One region of the Enterococcus sp. AZ194 genome, then DNA from elsewhere that is predicted to be linked to it. Evidence: riboswitches for the same ligand, from Rfam matches in the RefSeq annotation. Region 1 holds a riboswitch; the other holds the start of a gene.
The links. Region 1 has a riboswitch for tetrahydrofolate ahead of IGI37_RS02510 (folate family ECF transporter S component). Riboswitches for the same ligand answer to the same signal wherever they lie in the genome.
Positions count from the first base shown of each region.

Region 2: another riboswitch for tetrahydrofolate. It lies ahead of IGI37_RS03815 (folate family ECF transporter S component); the one in region 1 lies ahead of IGI37_RS02510 (folate family ECF transporter S component).

Region 1 is NZ_JBIOQR010000001.1:490,880-499,416, forward strand. It holds gene IGI37_RS02485 (HutD family protein) at 1-46, opposite strand, end outside; gene gltS (sodium/glutamate symporter) at 363-1,595, shown strand; gene ftcD (glutamate formimidoyltransferase) at 1,615-2,514, shown strand; gene IGI37_RS02500 (cyclodeaminase/cyclohydrolase family protein) at 2,546-3,172, shown strand; gene IGI37_RS02505 (HutD/Ves family protein) at 3,212-3,790, shown strand; THF riboswitch at 3,795-3,896, shown strand; gene IGI37_RS02510 (folate family ECF transporter S component) at 3,939-4,472, shown strand; gene IGI37_RS02515 (formate--tetrahydrofolate ligase) at 4,488-6,158, shown strand; gene IGI37_RS02520 (formate/nitrite transporter family protein) at 6,213-6,980, shown strand; gene IGI37_RS02525 (MFS transporter) at 7,089-8,339, opposite strand; gene IGI37_RS02530 (family 43 glycosylhydrolase) at 8,351-8,537, opposite strand, start outside.
Region 2 is NZ_JBIOQR010000001.1:799,611-808,147, reverse strand. It holds gene IGI37_RS03835 (3D domain-containing protein) at 1-346, opposite strand, end outside; gene IGI37_RS03830 (putative ABC transporter permease) at 621-1,499, opposite strand; gene IGI37_RS03825 (ABC transporter ATP-binding protein) at 1,777-3,507, shown strand; gene IGI37_RS03820 (ABC transporter ATP-binding protein) at 3,497-5,287, shown strand; gene IGI37_RS03815 (folate family ECF transporter S component) at 5,426-5,947, opposite strand; THF riboswitch at 5,984-6,083, opposite strand; gene mgsA (methylglyoxal synthase) at 6,219-6,641, opposite strand; gene IGI37_RS03805 (ABC transporter ATP-binding protein) at 6,840-7,949, shown strand; gene IGI37_RS03800 (bifunctional transcriptional activator/DNA repair enzyme AdaA) at 8,250-8,537, shown strand, end outside.

The DNA.
Region 1 (8,537 bases):
ATTTTGTTGTCGAGTAATCTACGTGTTGCAATAGCTTGTAGGCCATGGGGAGATAACAATCCTTTCTCAAATTGAACATATCTAATTTTAGTATAAATAAGTTGTAGATTCTAGCCATTTTTATTCTTTTTCAAAAAATCTATTGACAGCCTACTTAAATGATGATAAATTCTAGGTGAATGTAAGCGCTTATATTTTATGAAAATATAAAAATGTATTCAGAAATCAAATTTGTGGCAGTTTTAAATCCTTTTACCGACTTAATTGAAAGCGCTTATCTTTGTTGTAATCGTTTTCTTTTTTTCAGCTCGGTAGTTCGGAGAATAGTTACGAAAATCGTTTATAGAAAGCGAGGTAAGAAAATGAATATTGAGATGGTTGATGGGGTTCGAACCATGACGATTGATATGATTGCAACGACAGCTTTGGCGGGTGTTCTCTTGATGTTAGGTTATTTCATACGAGGAAAAGTGTCATTATTGGAGCGATTATGTATTCCAGCACCAGTAATTGGTGGATTTATTTGCACGCTAATTGTTTGGGCATTGCGAGCATCGGGGACAATAGAAATTACTATGGATACAACGCTTCAGCTTCCTTTCATGCTAGCATTTTTTACTTGTGTAGGGTTTGGTGGAAGCTTCAAATTGTTAAAAAATGGTGGACGTTTGCTGATTGTATTTCTAGGTGCTTGTTGGGCATTAGCAATTATTCAAAATGTGGTAGGTGTTTCATTAGCTAAGGTGTTGGGTGTTAATCCAGTGTTAGGTGTAATGGCTGGAACCGTCTCTTTAGTAGGAGGGCATGGAAATGCTGCCGCGTTTGGACCTGTTGCAGAAGAATTAGGTGTCACCGGGGCAACCACTGTGGCCGTTGCAGCAGCAACATTTGGTTTAGTAGTAGGAAGTCTAGTGGGGGGGCCTGTAGGAAATTACTTAATCAAAAAAAATCATATAAAAGCAGAGGTTCAAGAAGATCCTGTGGTTGAAAAAAGTGAGCAGTCACCAAGTCAAAGTGCGTTTACGAGTAAGTCTTTTCTAGCCCATTTAACGATTGTTTTTGTATTTATGTTTGGTGGAATTTTAGTTTCAAACTGGGTCACCACCTTAGGAATCAAAAATTTTGCTTTACCAAGTTATGTTGGCGCAATGTTTTTGGCGATAGGGTTTAGGAATCTAAACGATAAGCATGAAGTGTTCAAGCTAGATTTCAAAGTAACTGATTTAATTTTGGATGTAGGTCTCGGTTTCTTTTTAACGATGGCGATTATGACCTTAAAAGTTTGGGAGCTTGTTGATCTAGCGGGTCCACTACTAATTATTTTGTTAATTCAGTTTCTAGTCCTATTAATCTTTTCTGTATTTGTTGTGTTCCCTTTACTTGGGAAAAATTACGATGGGGCAGTTATGACAGGTGGATTTACTGGTTGGGGAATGGGAATTGCTGCAACAGCTGTGGTGTGTATGAGTGCAATTTGTGAGAAATACAAGGTTCGTTCAACGAAGGCCTTTTTGATTGCACCACTTTGCGGCGCCGTGTTTGTTGATGTGGTTGCTATTCCGACAATCATTTTCTTTATTACAAAATTTGCATAAAAAGAAAGGATGTAATTTTATGGCGAAAATTATCGAATGTATTCCAAATTTTAGTGAGGGGCAAGACAAAACAATTATTGACGGGCTTGTCGCAGTAGCAAAAGGAGTTCCAGGTGTTACATTGTTAGACCATTCTTCAGATGCTAGCCACAATCGAAGTGTGTTTACACTTGTAGGAGATGTTGAGGGCATTCAAGAAGCGGCTTTTCAGTTGGTCAAATTCGCTTCAGAGAAAATAGATATGACCAAACATCACGGGGAGCATCCTCGAATGGGAGCCACAGATGTCGTTCCTTTTGTTCCGATTAAAGAGGTCACGGTAGAGGAATGTGTTGAAATATCTAAGAAAGTAGCCGAACGGATCAACCGTGAACTTTCTATTCCCATCTTTTTGTATGAAGATTCCGCTCAAAAACCAGATCGCGTGAACCTTGCTAGAGTTCGAAAAGGTCAATTTGAAGGAATGCCTGAAAAACTAAAGCAGCCTGAGTGGGCGCCAGATTATGGAGAGCCCAAGATCCATCCAACTGCTGGGGTCACAGCAGTCGGTGCTCGGATGCCTTTAGTTGCATTTAATGTCAATTTAGATACGGATGATATTGAAATTGCTAACAAAATTGCGAAGGTTGTTCGCGGCTCAAGTGGTGGATTTAAGTATTGTAAAGGAATTGGCGTGATGTTGGAGGATAGAAATATTGCACAGGTTTCAATGAATATGGTGAATTATGAAGGGACGCCTTTGTATCGTGTAGTGGAAACGATTCGGTTTGAAGCAAAGAGATATGGTGTAACTATCATTGGGAGCGAAGTCATTGGCCTAACTCCTGCAAAAGCATTAATTGATGCGGCAGAATATTATCTTCAAATTGAAGATTTTGATTATGGGAAACAAGTTTTAGAAAATCACCTGTTAAATTAGTACATCTAAATGAATTGACGGAGGGATGAGAATGAAATTAGTAGATATGAAAGTGGCAGAATTTGTTTCTGTACTTGCTTCTGATGCCCCAGCACCTGGTGGAGGTTCAGCCGCGGCTTTGGCTGGTTCAATTGGTTCAGCACTGACCATTATGGTGATGAATTTAACTATCGGAAAGAAAAAATATGAGACATATGATAGCCAATCGAAAGAAATCTTGCAAGAGATGACAAAATTGAATGAACAACTCGTAGCGATTATCGATAAAGATACGGAGGCGTTTGATGGTGTCTCAGCTATCTTCTCTATGCCAAAAGAAACGGATGAGGAGAAAGAGAAAAGACGCATGGCTATGCAAGCAGCTTTAAAAGCCGCGACTTTAGTTCCTTTTGAGATGATGGAATTGATGACGAAAGCCGCAAAAGTTACACAAAATGCTGTCGGGAAATCCAATATCAATGCTGCGAGTGATTTGGGCGTGGCTGCCTTAAATCTGAACTCAGGACTCAAAGGAGCTTGGCTAAATGTCTTGATTAATCTTTCTGGGGTTAAGGATCAAGAATTTGTCGAACATTATAAACAAGAAGGGAAAAAGGTTTTAGAGGAAGGTTGTCGAGTGACCGATGAGATTTATGCAGAAATTCTAAAGATTGTGTAATCGCGTAGAGGTTTATTTCTTCCTGACAAGGAGGGTGTCATGACGTTTAAGATACTAACGGAAACGGATTATCAAATCAGTCAGTGGAGTGGAGGAGAAACAAAAGAGTTTTATATCTATCCTGAAACAAGTGCGTATGCAAAAAAAAATTTTGATTATCGCATTTCTTCAGCTACTATCGCAGTTGAAGAGAGTTTATTTACCTCCTTACCTAATTATTCACGGTGTTTGATGGTCTTAGAAAACGAAGTAAAACTGATTCATGAGCTACCAAATGAAAAAATAGTTTGCAGGTTGGCTCCTTTTCAAAAAACATATTTTTCGGGAGCTGTGACTACACGGAGCATAGGAAAATGTAAAGATTTTAATGTGATGTATACGTCAGATTATACGGTTTCTGTGGCTGTGATAAACGAAGGAGATGTTGAACTAGCTGCAGAAAATAGCTACTTTTTCTATCTGTTAAATGAGTGCGTTTGTAGTCAACTGAATAATAAAGAAGTTGTCTTAAAAGCAGGAATGGCCTATGTGCTATCAAACGAGAGTGGAAAAATGAAGTTTATTGCTTCAACAGAGGATGGAATCATAGGAATTCTCTGCTGTTTTAAAAGAAAATAAAAATATCGGAGTTGAAAAAGGGGCATAAAGTGCTATTGGATGGAATGTTGCTAATAGATGAAAAACTAGAAAAATAGTTTGTGGTCCCTTTTTCGCATTCGCTGCATATGAATTTTACATGTAGCTACCCTGGAGAGGAAGCTAATTAATGAAAAAGTTGTTTGATCTAAGCTTACTAAGTAATCCTCGTGTTCTTTCTTTTTCAGCAATTCTTATTGCGTTAAATGTTGTGTTGAACATGTTCAATGTGGATTTTGGACGAACGATTCAAGTCAGTTTTGCCTTTTTGGCAATCGTGATTAACGGCTATTTTTTCGGGCCAGCAATCGCCGGCTGTTCTGCTATTATCGGGGACGTTTTGGGGTTTATCCTTAATCCTTCGGGGTTCTTTTTCCCCGGGTTCACATTTAGCGCCTATGTATCTGGACTGTTGTATGGTGTTGGCTTTCACAAAAAGCCAATCACATTAAAACGAGTGATTATCGTAATGATTATTAAAACAATTATTTTTTCTTTCATTCTTACGCCACTATGGTTGAAGATGATGTATGGAACGTCACTTTTTGCTGTGCCTAGAGCAATCAAAGCGATAGCGATGTTTCCGATTGAGACGACACTAGTTATGGTGTCGTTAAAGATATCTGAACGTGTGAAGGCTAGAAATAATGTAATCGTTGAATGATATGGGAGGATGGAAATGAATAAAACAGATATTGAAATTGCCCAAGAAGCAACTATGCTACCGATTGTGGAAGTAGCCAAAAAAATTGGTTTAACCGAGGAACAAATTGAATTTTATGGGAAGTACAAAGCCAAGTTAAATATAGAAGAAATTCCTTCTCAGCAATCAGAGGAAGGAAAAGTGATATTAGTCACGGCTATTACCCCGACCCCTGCCGGAGAAGGAAAGACGACAACGGTTGTTGGCTTAGGAGATGCATTAAACCGACTTGGAAAAAAAGCAATTATTGCTTTAAGAGAACCTTCTTTAGGACCAGTATTTGGTGTAAAAGGGGGAGCTGCGGGAGGTGGGTATGCACAAGTTGTCCCAATGGAAGACATTAATCTTCATTTTACAGGTGATTTTCATGCCATTGGTGCTGCGAATAATTTGCTTGCAGCAATGATTGATAATCATATTTTTCAAGGGAATCAATTAGCGATAGATAATCGTCGAATTACTTGGAAACGAGCGGTAGATATGAATGACCGTCAATTACGAAAAATAGTGAATGGGTTGGGTAGTCGAGTAAATGGTGTGCCAAGAGAAGATGGGTTTGAGATCACTGTAGCCTCTGAAATTATGGCGATTCTTTGTTTGTCTAACGATATAGAGGACTTAAAAGAAAACTTGGGGAATATCATCATTGGTTATACGTATGAGGATCAACCAGTCACAGCTAACCAGCTAAATGCTCAAGGAGCTATGGCAGCTTTACTAAAAGATGCGATGAAACCCAATCTTGTTCAAACGTTAGAAAATAATCCCGCGTTTATTCATGGCGGTCCTTTTGCCAATATTGCACACGGCTGTAATAGTGTGGTTGCGACAAAGCTAGCGATGAAGTTAGCTGATTATGTGGTAACAGAAGGCGGTTTTGGCGCTGATTTAGGTGCTGAGAAATTTATCGATATTAAATGTCGTAAATCAGGAATCAAACCTTCTGCAGTAGTAGTGGTGGCGACTGTTAGAGCATTGAAAATGCATGGTGGTGTCCCTAAAACCGAACTGAATAGTGAAAATCTAGAGGCGCTAAAAAAAGGATTGCCTAATCTATTAAAGCATATAGAAAATGCAACGCAGGTGTATGGGTTACCAACTGTAGTAGCAATCAACAAGTTCCCCACAGATACCGAGGCAGAGTTAGCCTTAGTTAGAGCTGAGTGTGAAAAACGCCAAGTAAATGTGGTCTTGTCAGATGTCTGGGGGCATGGAGGACAAGGTGGAGAAGAGCTAGCAAAAGAAGTTCTTCAACTTGCTGAAGAAAAAAATAATTTCTCATTTGTTTATCAAGATGAGGAATCTATTAAGGATAAAATAAAAGCGGTCGTTCAAAAAGTATACGGGGGCGAAGACGTTCACTATGAAACAATAGCAGAGAGAGAAATTGCTAAGCTACAAAAATTAGGCTTCCAAAGGTTACCTATTTGTATGGCTAAAACGCAATATTCTTTTTCTGATGATCCAACCAAGTTGGGAAGACCAACCGATTTTTCTATCACGGTTAGTAATGTAAAAGTGTCAGCAGGAGCAGGTTTTATTGTCGTTTATACAGGAAGCGTGATGACGATGCCAGGGTTACCTAAACGACCTGCTGCAGAAAAAATCGATATTGATGCACAAGGAAAAATTACAGGGTTGTTTTAATATTTTTAAAAGCAGTCATAGGAATTGATTTAGAGATGAGAGGTTTATTTAATAATGCACACACCCTATGAAATTCGAGAAATAACGATTCAGACGGCAAGAGCCAAAGTGGCTAAACGTTTGAAAGAAAAAATTATCTTGGCCTTTATTGGCGGAGCAATGATATCTTTGGGCTACTTAGCCTATGTAAGAGTGATTTCTTCTATTGTAGAAGAGTGGGGAAGTTTTGCTTCATTTATTGGTGCTTGTGTATTCCCTGTTGGACTGATTGTCATTTTGTTAGGTGGTGGTGAGTTAATCACAGGGAATATGATGGTCGTCTCTTTCGGCTTTTTTGCCAAACGTGTAACAGGGGGGGAATTACTGAGTAACTGGCTAATTGTCACAGTCGCTAATTTGGTGGGTGCTTTGTTTGTCGCTTACTTTTTTGGACATATTGTCGGTCTAACATCATCGGGGGTCTACCTTGAAGAGGTTGTAAAAATTGCTGGCGCTAAGATTGAGGCGAATTTCATTCAAAGTTTTGTCTCAGGAATTGGCTGTAACTGGTTTGTTTGTCTGGCAGTTTGGCTTTGTTATGGCGCAAAAGAGGCTGCTGGGAAAATAATGGGCATTTGGTTTCCGGTAATGTTATTTGTAGCAATTGGGTTTCAGCATAGCGTAGCGAATATGTTTATTATTCCGGCAGCTATATTTGAAGGCAGTTATAGCTGGGGCGAATTTATTCAAAATATCATTCCTGTCTATTTAGGAAATATTGTGGGAGGAGCCGTGTTTGTGTCCTTCTTCTATAACCAAGCATTCAACAAAAATAAGAAATAACACGAAACTCGCAAGAAAGGGTATCTTTTGCAGACCCTGATCATTTCTTGCGAGTTTGTTTCTATAAATAAAAGATGGAGAAGAGGTATTCAGTGTATTTGGACAAGCTTACTTCGCTACTGATTTAATAGATAAAATTGAGAGTCCGCCGATTGTTGCACAAACAAAGGAGACAATAAAAATAGATGAGAACCCAACAGCAGAAATCATAAATGCAGCAAGGATTGGAGCAAGTGCTTGTGTTACCGTGTTTCCAAGGTTATAGATACCAAGGAAGAAGCCGACACGTTCTTTGTCTGGGATGACTTCTAAGTTCAATAGATTATCTAAAGAATTCCAAATACCCATCCCAAGTCCAGACATAAAGGCATAGATAAGTAAGCTTGCATCGTTACGTAGAAAGAAAATACTTAGTGCACCGATTCCTATCAGGATGGTTGACAAGCCGACTGGTAGTTTTAGTAGTTTGTATTTATCAGCTAAAGGACCTGCGATGAACCCCATTGCAATCCCAAAAACCAACATAATCATATTAATTAGCTGAATGGATTGCTGAGTAGAGGAAGTATCTTTATTCAGAAAGTCAGTCATGATAAATAGAAGGTAGCCTGTGACAGCAAAGTTGCCCACTCCTTGGAATAACTTACCTACTAAGGCCAGGTAATAGTCGCGGCCAATTGACCAACTAGGGAAAATAGCTTGTGATTTTTTGCCGGTTGAAGCTTCTTTTTGATTGCCTACTTTTGGTTGGGTGGCTGTTTTCTCATCGACGTTTGAAGGTTCTTTAACGATAAATGCAGCAAGTAGTGTGCCGATAAAAGTTAAGCTACCAAAAATGATAAAACCCAAACGAAAGTTACCCAAAAACATAGCAGCAAAAATCGTAAAGCCGTTGTTACCTAAGGCCATACCGAGCCCACCATACGCACTTGAAGCAGTAGCCTTTCCTGTTTCAGGAGCCAAATCAAGCCAAGCAACCATGGGCGCAACGATAAAATTCAAAGCAACTTGCCCAAGGGCCCAGCTGACTAAAAGCGTCGGAATCGAATGGGACATAGAAGCCAAAATCATGGCGACCATAAAGGCAAATGAACCGCCAACAAGCCAAGGAGTTCTCTTTCCGAAACGAGAATACGTTCGATCAGAGAGATACCCAGCTAACATATTTGAGACGGCAGCGACAATCATGCCAACTGTCGAAAAAAGAGCAACCAATTGTATTTTATTGTCCGCATCTAATTGTTGAATGAGTGCGGGCAAAAACAAACTTGATGCAGCAATATAGGGGCCAAGCCATGAAGCTGGACCAATAATAAGTCCAGGTACAAGGCGTTTAAGTGGGATAGTTTTCAAAATAATCGTCCTCCAAATTATAAGTTTTCTGTCAAATAATAATCAAAAGTGGCTGTTGACTGACGTTGATAGGAATCAACCGAACCAACAAAGTTAAATAGTCCTGTAAAACCACCAATCTCACCAGGTTCACCATTCACGCCCTCGTCAGAGAGGTAGCTGGCCTCGATTGCGGGTGAAAGCTCTAGCCATTCTGTCTCTTTT
Region 2 (8,537 bases), 310 kb from region 1:
GCGTTCTTTCTGCGCCACCATTTAGCTGAATATCTTGTAAACGTTCTGCCATCGCATCTTTACGTCTCTCAATATTTTGTTCGGTTACTTCTATTTCGCTCTGCGCCTCTTTTAAAGAGCTCTCGTTTTGAGAAATCTTTTCTTTCAGCTGCTCTACCTCAGCGTACTTCGCGTTGACATCATCTAATGTCGCTTGCACCTGTTGGCTGATTGCTTCCCCTTGACGCATCGCTGCGCCCTCTTTTTCATTTAAAGTATCGAGCGATTCTGCACTAGCAAACATAGGGAACAGTAAGTTTGTTGTAATAAACAAGGTTACTATCGCCTTAAGTTTTTTTGCTTTCACTGAATCCAACACCTTTCCTATGATTTCCACCCTTTCTATTATACAAATGAATACGGCTAGAAATATTTCATAAAGATTACATTTTGTTACAATTTGAAAAAAATGCACAATTTATGTAACACGATTTTAACCTTCGTCTTACAAACAAACAGGCGACAATTCCTATCCAGTCAATGTAAATAGCTATTGTATTTTCAAAATAAGGATGGTTTTTTGAATGTACGTCCAATGACATCTTCACAAACTCTAGATAAAAAACGCGTAATTCCGCCTCTTACTTTCTTTTATCTTTCTTTTTAGTCTTCAACAATTCAACTAGTTGACGAACCTCTTCTGTATTTTTCACATCATTTAGTTTCAACTTAGGAAAGCTTTTTAAGACTCGACGTTGTGTAAGATTCAATTTAGGTAAATTCGCTTTTAATTTAGGATTTTCTTGGAATGAACGTAACCACTCGCTTCGACCATCTGATTTCTCTTTTCGATAGCTTGCCACATCACTAGCCAACCGATCCAAACGAGAGGTCGCATTCTCTTTTGCTTCCTCGACTTTTTTTGTGAACTCACCTTTTGTTTCATCAAAGCTCGTTTGCAGCTCGGCTTTACGCACCTCGATGGCTTCACCCATTTGTTGCGTTGCTTTCTTAAAGGCGGCCATATTCACCACCGTATAGACGAGATCAATTCCTGTAATCACTAACAGTAGCATAGGTAAATACACGCTAAATCTTTCGGATAAAAACTGTTCTAAAAGTAACATTCTTGGGTGAATCACACGGACAATTAAGACGCAGCCAATTCCCCAAAATAAAGAGACCGGCAACGCCACTCGACCATTCAAATTTAAGGGCACATCATGATAATCCCACCACGTCGCATGAAATAGTTTTTCTAATGCATAACTGGTGATGTATTCCAAAATTGTCACCAATAGCGTCGAAAGGACATACAACAACACTAGATTCTTTTGAAACGGCTCAATAAAATATAATACGCCTAAAATACCGAAACCATAAATAGGTGTAATTGGGCCAACTAAAAATCCTCGATAGACAAATTGTTTGGCCTTTAAAGAACAGTAGACCGTCTCCCAAAGCCAACCGACAAAGGAGTATAGAAAAAATAATAGCACGATTCTGATAAACTCTTGCATACAAGTCCTCTTTCTTAATTTTATTTATAGACACCCTACATTGTAACAAAGTTCAGATAAAATCCCTACTCAGAACAAAAAAAACTATCCCTTTGCTTTATCTAAAGAAGCGATTGGGATACAATAAACAAAGGAATTCCCTCAACCTGGATATTTCCAATCAGACTATCTATGAATTGACCGAGTTCCTTCTATTATAAGATAAAAGAAAACCGCCTCTTTTTAGTGAACGCTGAGGTATTCAACAATAGACGAAAAAAAGTAGTGGAGGAAATATATGATTAAATTACTACGTTTTGCGAAAAATTACCGAAAAGAAATCATTCTGGGTCCAGTTTTTAAATTTTTGGAAGCTGTTTTTGAACTTATTTTACCTTTATTAATGGCACGGCTCGTGGATAAAGGGATCCAGCTAAACGATCGGTCAACGGTCATTCAGATGAGCTTGTGGATGGTTGTAATGTCTGCTTTAGGACTGGTTTTTGCCATCACCTGTCAATATTACGCTTCAATTGCTTCTCAAGGATTTGGTACGGAACTTAGAAACCAGCTGATGAAAAAAATCAATACATTTTCTCATTCTGAACTCAATCATTTTGGAACTGACACCTTGATTACACGGATGACTAACGACATTAATCAACTTCAATTAGCTTTAGCCATGCTGATTCGTTTGGTCATTCGAGCACCCTTTTTAAGTATCGGCTCTGTCATCATGGCTTTTTACATCAACTGGCAGATGGGTCTCTTATTTCTGATTCTTCTTCCAATATTCTGTGTTATTCTCTACTTTATTATCAGAAAAACCGTTCCTTTATACAAAAAGGTCCAACAAAAGCTCGACCATTTAAACGAGTTAGTCAATCAAAATTTAACTGGTGTTCGCGTTATTCGTGCCTTTGCTCGAACAAAAACAGAGACAAGTCAGTTTGCTGAGACCTCTGATGAGTTATCCGCAGTTTATGTTCGTGTCACCAATATCTCAGCACTCCTAAGTCCCCTCACTACGTTGATTATGAACGGGGGAATTATTCTTCTATTATATGTTGGCGGAATAAAGATTAATGTGGGTGGTCTTCAACAAGGGGAAGTTCTGGCCCTAATCAACTATATGAATCAAATGCTTTTAGCGTTGATTATTGTCTCGAACCTGGTGATTATTTTTACACGTGCACAAGCTTCAGCAAACCGAATAAATGAGGTTTTCGATACAGAAAACCGGTTAACGGAACCGAAAAAAGCCAAGACAGCTTCATCGCAGACTCCTCTGTTTATTGATTTTGATCATGTTGATTTTCGATATACAGAACATTCTGGACTTTCCTTAGAAGATATTACCTTCCAGCTACGTAGAAATACTATTTTAGGGATTACAGGTCCAACTGGTAGTGGGAAAACAACGATTGCCCAACTAATCCCACGCTTTTATGATGTCTCAAATGGTTCGATTGAAGTGGATCGTTTGGATGTTCGTGAGTGGTCGCTTACGTCTCTTAGAAGTAAAATCGCCTTAGTGCCACAAACTGCTGTGTTATTTAGTGGCACCATTCGTGAAAATCTACAATGGGGCAAACGTACAGCAACGGATGAAGAATGTTGGGCGGCACTTGCTACGGCCCAATGTCAAGACTTCGTTCAATCTCTTCCTAAACAACTCGACACGCTGATTATGGAAAATGGTAAGAACTTTTCTGGTGGGCAAAAACAACGTCTGACTATTGCACGTGCTTTAATTGCTAAGCCTGAGTTACTCATTTTAGATGATTCTCTTAGCGCTTTAGATTATCAGACCGACTTGGACTTACGAAATGCTCTTCAAAAAGATTTACACACAACGGTCATTATTATTTCGCAACGTATCCGCTCGATTCAACAAGCGCACCAAATCTTGGTAATGGATAGCGGTAAGTTAGTCGGTAAAGGAACGCATCAAGAATTAGTACAAACATCCGTCGCCTATCAAGAAATTGTGACGTCTCAAGAAGAGGAGGGGCAACATGAAGCCTAAAAAGATTCGTTTTAAAATGTTTATTCAGTTCATGCCCTATCTAGCGGCCTATCCAAAAGCAATTCTGTTGGCCACAATCTTAGGACTTCTTAGTGGGGTCACTTCGGTGTTTATGACATATGAAATTGGTCAAGCCATCGACCAAATGGTAGCAGTAGGGCAGGTCAACTTTACCAAACTAGTAGAAATTCTACTACTCTTTGCCGGAATCGTTCTCCTGACCGTCATCAGTCAATGGCTGATTCAACGCTTAGGCAATCGGGTTTCTTATTTAGCGGTCACTGATTTGCGAAAAGATGCGTTTAAACATTTGAATCAATTGCCGTTAAGTTACTATGACCAAAACTCTCATGGAAACATTGTCAGCCGTTTCACCAATGATATGGACAATATCTCCGTTGCTTGTTCAGCGGTCTTTAATCAAATTTTTTCCGGATTTGCTACCGTACTTGTTGCCTTTTTATTCATGATTCGACTCAGCCCGTTACTAACCTTTGTGGTGCTACTATCTACGCCGATTATTTTTTTAGTCAACTGGTTAATTGCTAAAGCCTCACAAGCAAACTTTTCAGCGCAACAGCAAGTGGTTGGAGATATTTCCGGCTATATTAATGAAATGATTGGCAACCAAAAAATTGTCAAAGCATTTCAACAGGAACAATACACCCAAGAAACCTTCGAGGCCTTAAACCAGACCCTTTATGTTCGCGGTCAAAAAGCTCAATTTTCTTCATCCCTTTCAAACCCTAGCTCACGATTTGTCGATCATTTATCTTATGTCGCTATTGGGCTAATTGGTGGGTTGATTGTTCTTTCAGGTAATCAGCTTGTTACGGTGGGCGTAATTTCCAGCTTCACCATTTACTCGACTCAATTTTCAAAACCGTTTATTGAGTTATCTGGTATCACGACCCAAATTCAGACAGCCTTTGCTGGGATTGAGCGAACCTTTGAAATTCTGAATCAACCAATTGAACTAGAAGCTGCTGACAATGAGTCAATTGATGCCTACACAACTGCTGCTTCATCTCGAGTGGTAAAAGGACAAATCGAATTTGATCATGTTTCCTTTTCTTATACACCAAAACAGCCACTTATTGAAGACTTCACCTTTACAGCTCTACCTGGTCAAACCATCGCGATTGTTGGGAAAACTGGTGCAGGCAAATCGACGTTGGTCAATCTGTTGATGCGTTTTTATGAAGTCAACAAAGGAACAATCCGCATTGATGGAATCGATATCCGTCAAATGGCTCGAGAAGATTTGCGAAAAAGCTTTGGTATGGTGCTTCAAGATACTTGGTTGTTTGAAGGAACCCTTCGTAAAAATTTACAATATGGAAACGACCAAGCCTCAGATGAAGAAATCTACCATGCCCTAAAAAGAGCCTATATGTATGATTTCGTAATGCGTTTACCTGATAAACTAGATACGGTCATTGGCGAGCAAGGCTTAAAAATATCGGAAGGACAACGTCAGCTGTTGACCATCGCTCGAACGATGTTGAGTAACCCGCCTATGTTAATCTTGGATGAAGCAACAAGCTCTGTTGACACGCTCACTGAAGCCAACATTCAAGATGCCTTTTTACAAATGATGAAGGGCCGAACTAGCTTCGTGATTGCTCATCGACTTTCAACCATTCGAAACGCAGACAAAATCCTAGTGATTGAAAAAGGACAGATTGTTGAAATTGGTAGCCACGAGGAACTATTAAAACAAAACGGGCCGTACAAACAGCTATATGAAGCACAATTTACCATTCAGGCTACTAGCTAGCTCGTAATCGAGAATATCGGCGCTAAAAAATACCCTCTCTAAATTCAACATACAAACCTGAATTTAGAGAGGGTTATTTTTGAAGCTATCGTCTTGGGATGTTTGACGATAATCGACTATTTATTTTGGACTTTTATCTCAAGCAAATTTTTTGACCCATTTTCTATAAGGTAAGGCTGCGCCCACCATATAGAGCATAATTGTCTCTACAGGCAACATGATCGCGACCTTCACCAAACGCGGACTCCAGATCGCCCAGCTGGTTAATGAGACATTGTACATCATAGATAACCATAATGGCGTCAATATCAATGAAATAAGAAGCGTATTCGTCAAGGTACATAAAAAAGCACGCATCAGAGTGACTTCTTTTTTATGGAAATAAAGACCATACACCACACCACCGATAAAGGCATTAATCGTAAAGCCAATAAAAAAAGCGGCTTTTGGAAACAGCATCATTCCGATTACGTCGGCAATTGCCGCACCTATTCCTGTCCATAAGGGACCAAACAGTAACCCCATGATCAACTCAGGCACAAATGTAAACGTAATCTTGATAAACTGAAGCTCAAAACCCAATACTTGTGATAGGACAACCATCATTGCAATCAGCAGCCCCATTATTGCGATCATTCGACCGTCAATCTTTCTTTTCATTTCTAGCATCTCCTCAAAGAGTTGCTACACAAAATATGCAGCGAATGCGAAAACAAAACCGCGAATTTTTCAATTCTTCGTCCAAAAGGCAACATCCCATCCTTTTAGCACTTAACGCTTCGTTTCCTACTCTGATTTTATTTAGGCCAAGGCCTACAAAGAATATAGCACAGACTTTCCCTTATAAGCAATAAAACAAGCGCCATTCCACTACTTTTTTTGAGAAATGTTCGGTGTTTTATTTGGTTCAATAGTCTGTGCTAAAAAACGGTTAGATTGAGATAGGGCGGTTATCGTTCTCGTGGATAATTTCTCTAAAGTCAGCGAAACCAACATCTAAGCCTCGAATTAAAATTTCGGCGGAACCAATATTGGTTGCTAACGGAATTTCGTACACGTCACTTAAACGAATTAAAGCTGTCACGTCAGGTTCGTGCGGTTGCGCTGCGAGCGGGTCACGCAAAAAGATGACCATATCTAAGTTATCCTCAGAAATCATGGCACCAATTTGTTGGTCGCCACCAAGCGGGCCTGATTTGAAGCGATGAACGGGCAAGCCTGTCGCCTCTTCAATTCGCAAACCTGTTGTGCCTGTTGCAAACAATTCATGATTTTCCAAAATATGTTTGTAGGCCGTCGTCATTTTTACCATTAAATCTTTCTTTCGGTCGTGAGCAATTAATGCAATTTTCATTTATTCTCCTCCTCAAGCTACTTGTTAATACTAGTTTACCAAAACCTTCAGCAACTTGCCCAAAAACTTTCTATCCTTTGTCAATCTGACGAAAAACAATCTATTTTCTTGTGCACGTTACCATTGAATACAGATAACGCTTTCAGTTATACTTTCAATATAATAAAAAACAAATAAACAAGAAAGAGTGAATTCAATATGGTAGAAATGGCATTGAAACACGTTTATAAAAAATATGATAACGCAGAAAATTATTCTGTAACTGACTTTAACTTAGATATCGCAGATCGCGAATTTATCGTTTTCGTAGGACCTTCAGGTTGTGGGAAATCGACAACTTTACGTATGATTGCAGGTCTTGAAGACATTACTGAAGGTGAATTAGAAATCGGTGGAAAAGTCATGAATGACGTGGCTCCAAAAGATCGTGACATCGCGATGGTATTCCAGAACTACGCGTTATACCCACATATGACCGTATTTGATAATATGGCATTTGGTTTAAAACTTCGTAAATATGACAAAGCAGATATCCAAAAACGTGTCGACAATGCAGCTGAAATCTTAGGCTTAACCGAATACTTAAAACGTAAACCAGCCGCTTTATCTGGTGGACAACGTCAGCGTGTTGCCTTAGGTCGTGCAATCGTTCGTGATGCAAAAGTCTTCCTAATGGATGAACCTTTATCTAACTTAGATGCAAAACTACGTGTAGCAATGCGTGCTGAAATCGCAAAACTACACCAACGTTTAGAAACAACAACTATCTACGTTACCCATGACCAAACAGAAGCGATGACAATGGCTGACCGTATCGTTATCATGAAAGACGGTTTCATCCAACAAATCGGTTCTCCAAAAGAAGTTTACGATACACCAGTTAATGTATTCGTAGCTGGCTTTATCGGATCACCTGCCATGAACTTTTTCAATGTAACATTGAAAAACGGCGTAATTTCTGATGGACATGGATTAGAATTACGTATTCCAGAAGGTAAAAACAAAATTTTAGTTGAAAAAGGCTACGATGGCAAAGAAATCATCTTTGGTATTCGTCCTGAAGATATTCATAGTGAACAAGTTGTTTTAGATGCTACACCTGAAGCAGTTGTTCGTTCTGAAGTTGTCGTTTCTGAATTACTAGGAGCTGAAACAATGCTTTATACAAAAATTGGTGATACAGAATTCATTTCAAAAGTTGATGCACGTGACTTCCACCGCCCTGGTGAAGTAGTTGACTTAGCATTCAACATTAGTAAAGCTCACTTCTTCGATAAAGAAACTGAAGATGTGATCAAGTTACCTTAATCTACGGTCCCCCTTTTCTAGGCCTTGCTGTTTTATTACAGCGGGGTCTATTTTTTCCTCTACACATTTGACATGACGGCTAGTGACAGTCACCCCTTTCTTAAAAAGTGGTGATCCCGAAGCAACGCCTTCTTTTCAGTTGAACTTCTTCTCGAGGAATCTTTTCCACCACCAACCACTTCTTTATCAAGCTTGAAAACATCTAGCCCAAACAAATAAAAAATTAGTTGTTCACTTTTCGAAAGAATTTTCACTCTTTCTCGTTTATACTAGGCTTAGATAAGAAAGGAGCAATCATTCATGATAACTTCTGAAGAAAAAATCCAAGAATACTATCAAGCGTTAGTTGAAAAAAAGCCAAGATATGATGGCATCTTTTTTGCAGGTATTAAAACTACTGGTATCTTTTGTCACGCCACCTGCACAGCGAGAAAACCCAAAATTGAAAACTGCACATTTTTTGAAACGGCTGAGGAAGCCTTATTAGCAGGCTTTCGTCCCTGCAAAATTTGTCACCCTTTGTCTTACCCTCAAGAAATTCCTAATGAAATAAAACAACTCATTGCAGAGATAGAAAAAAATCCTGAA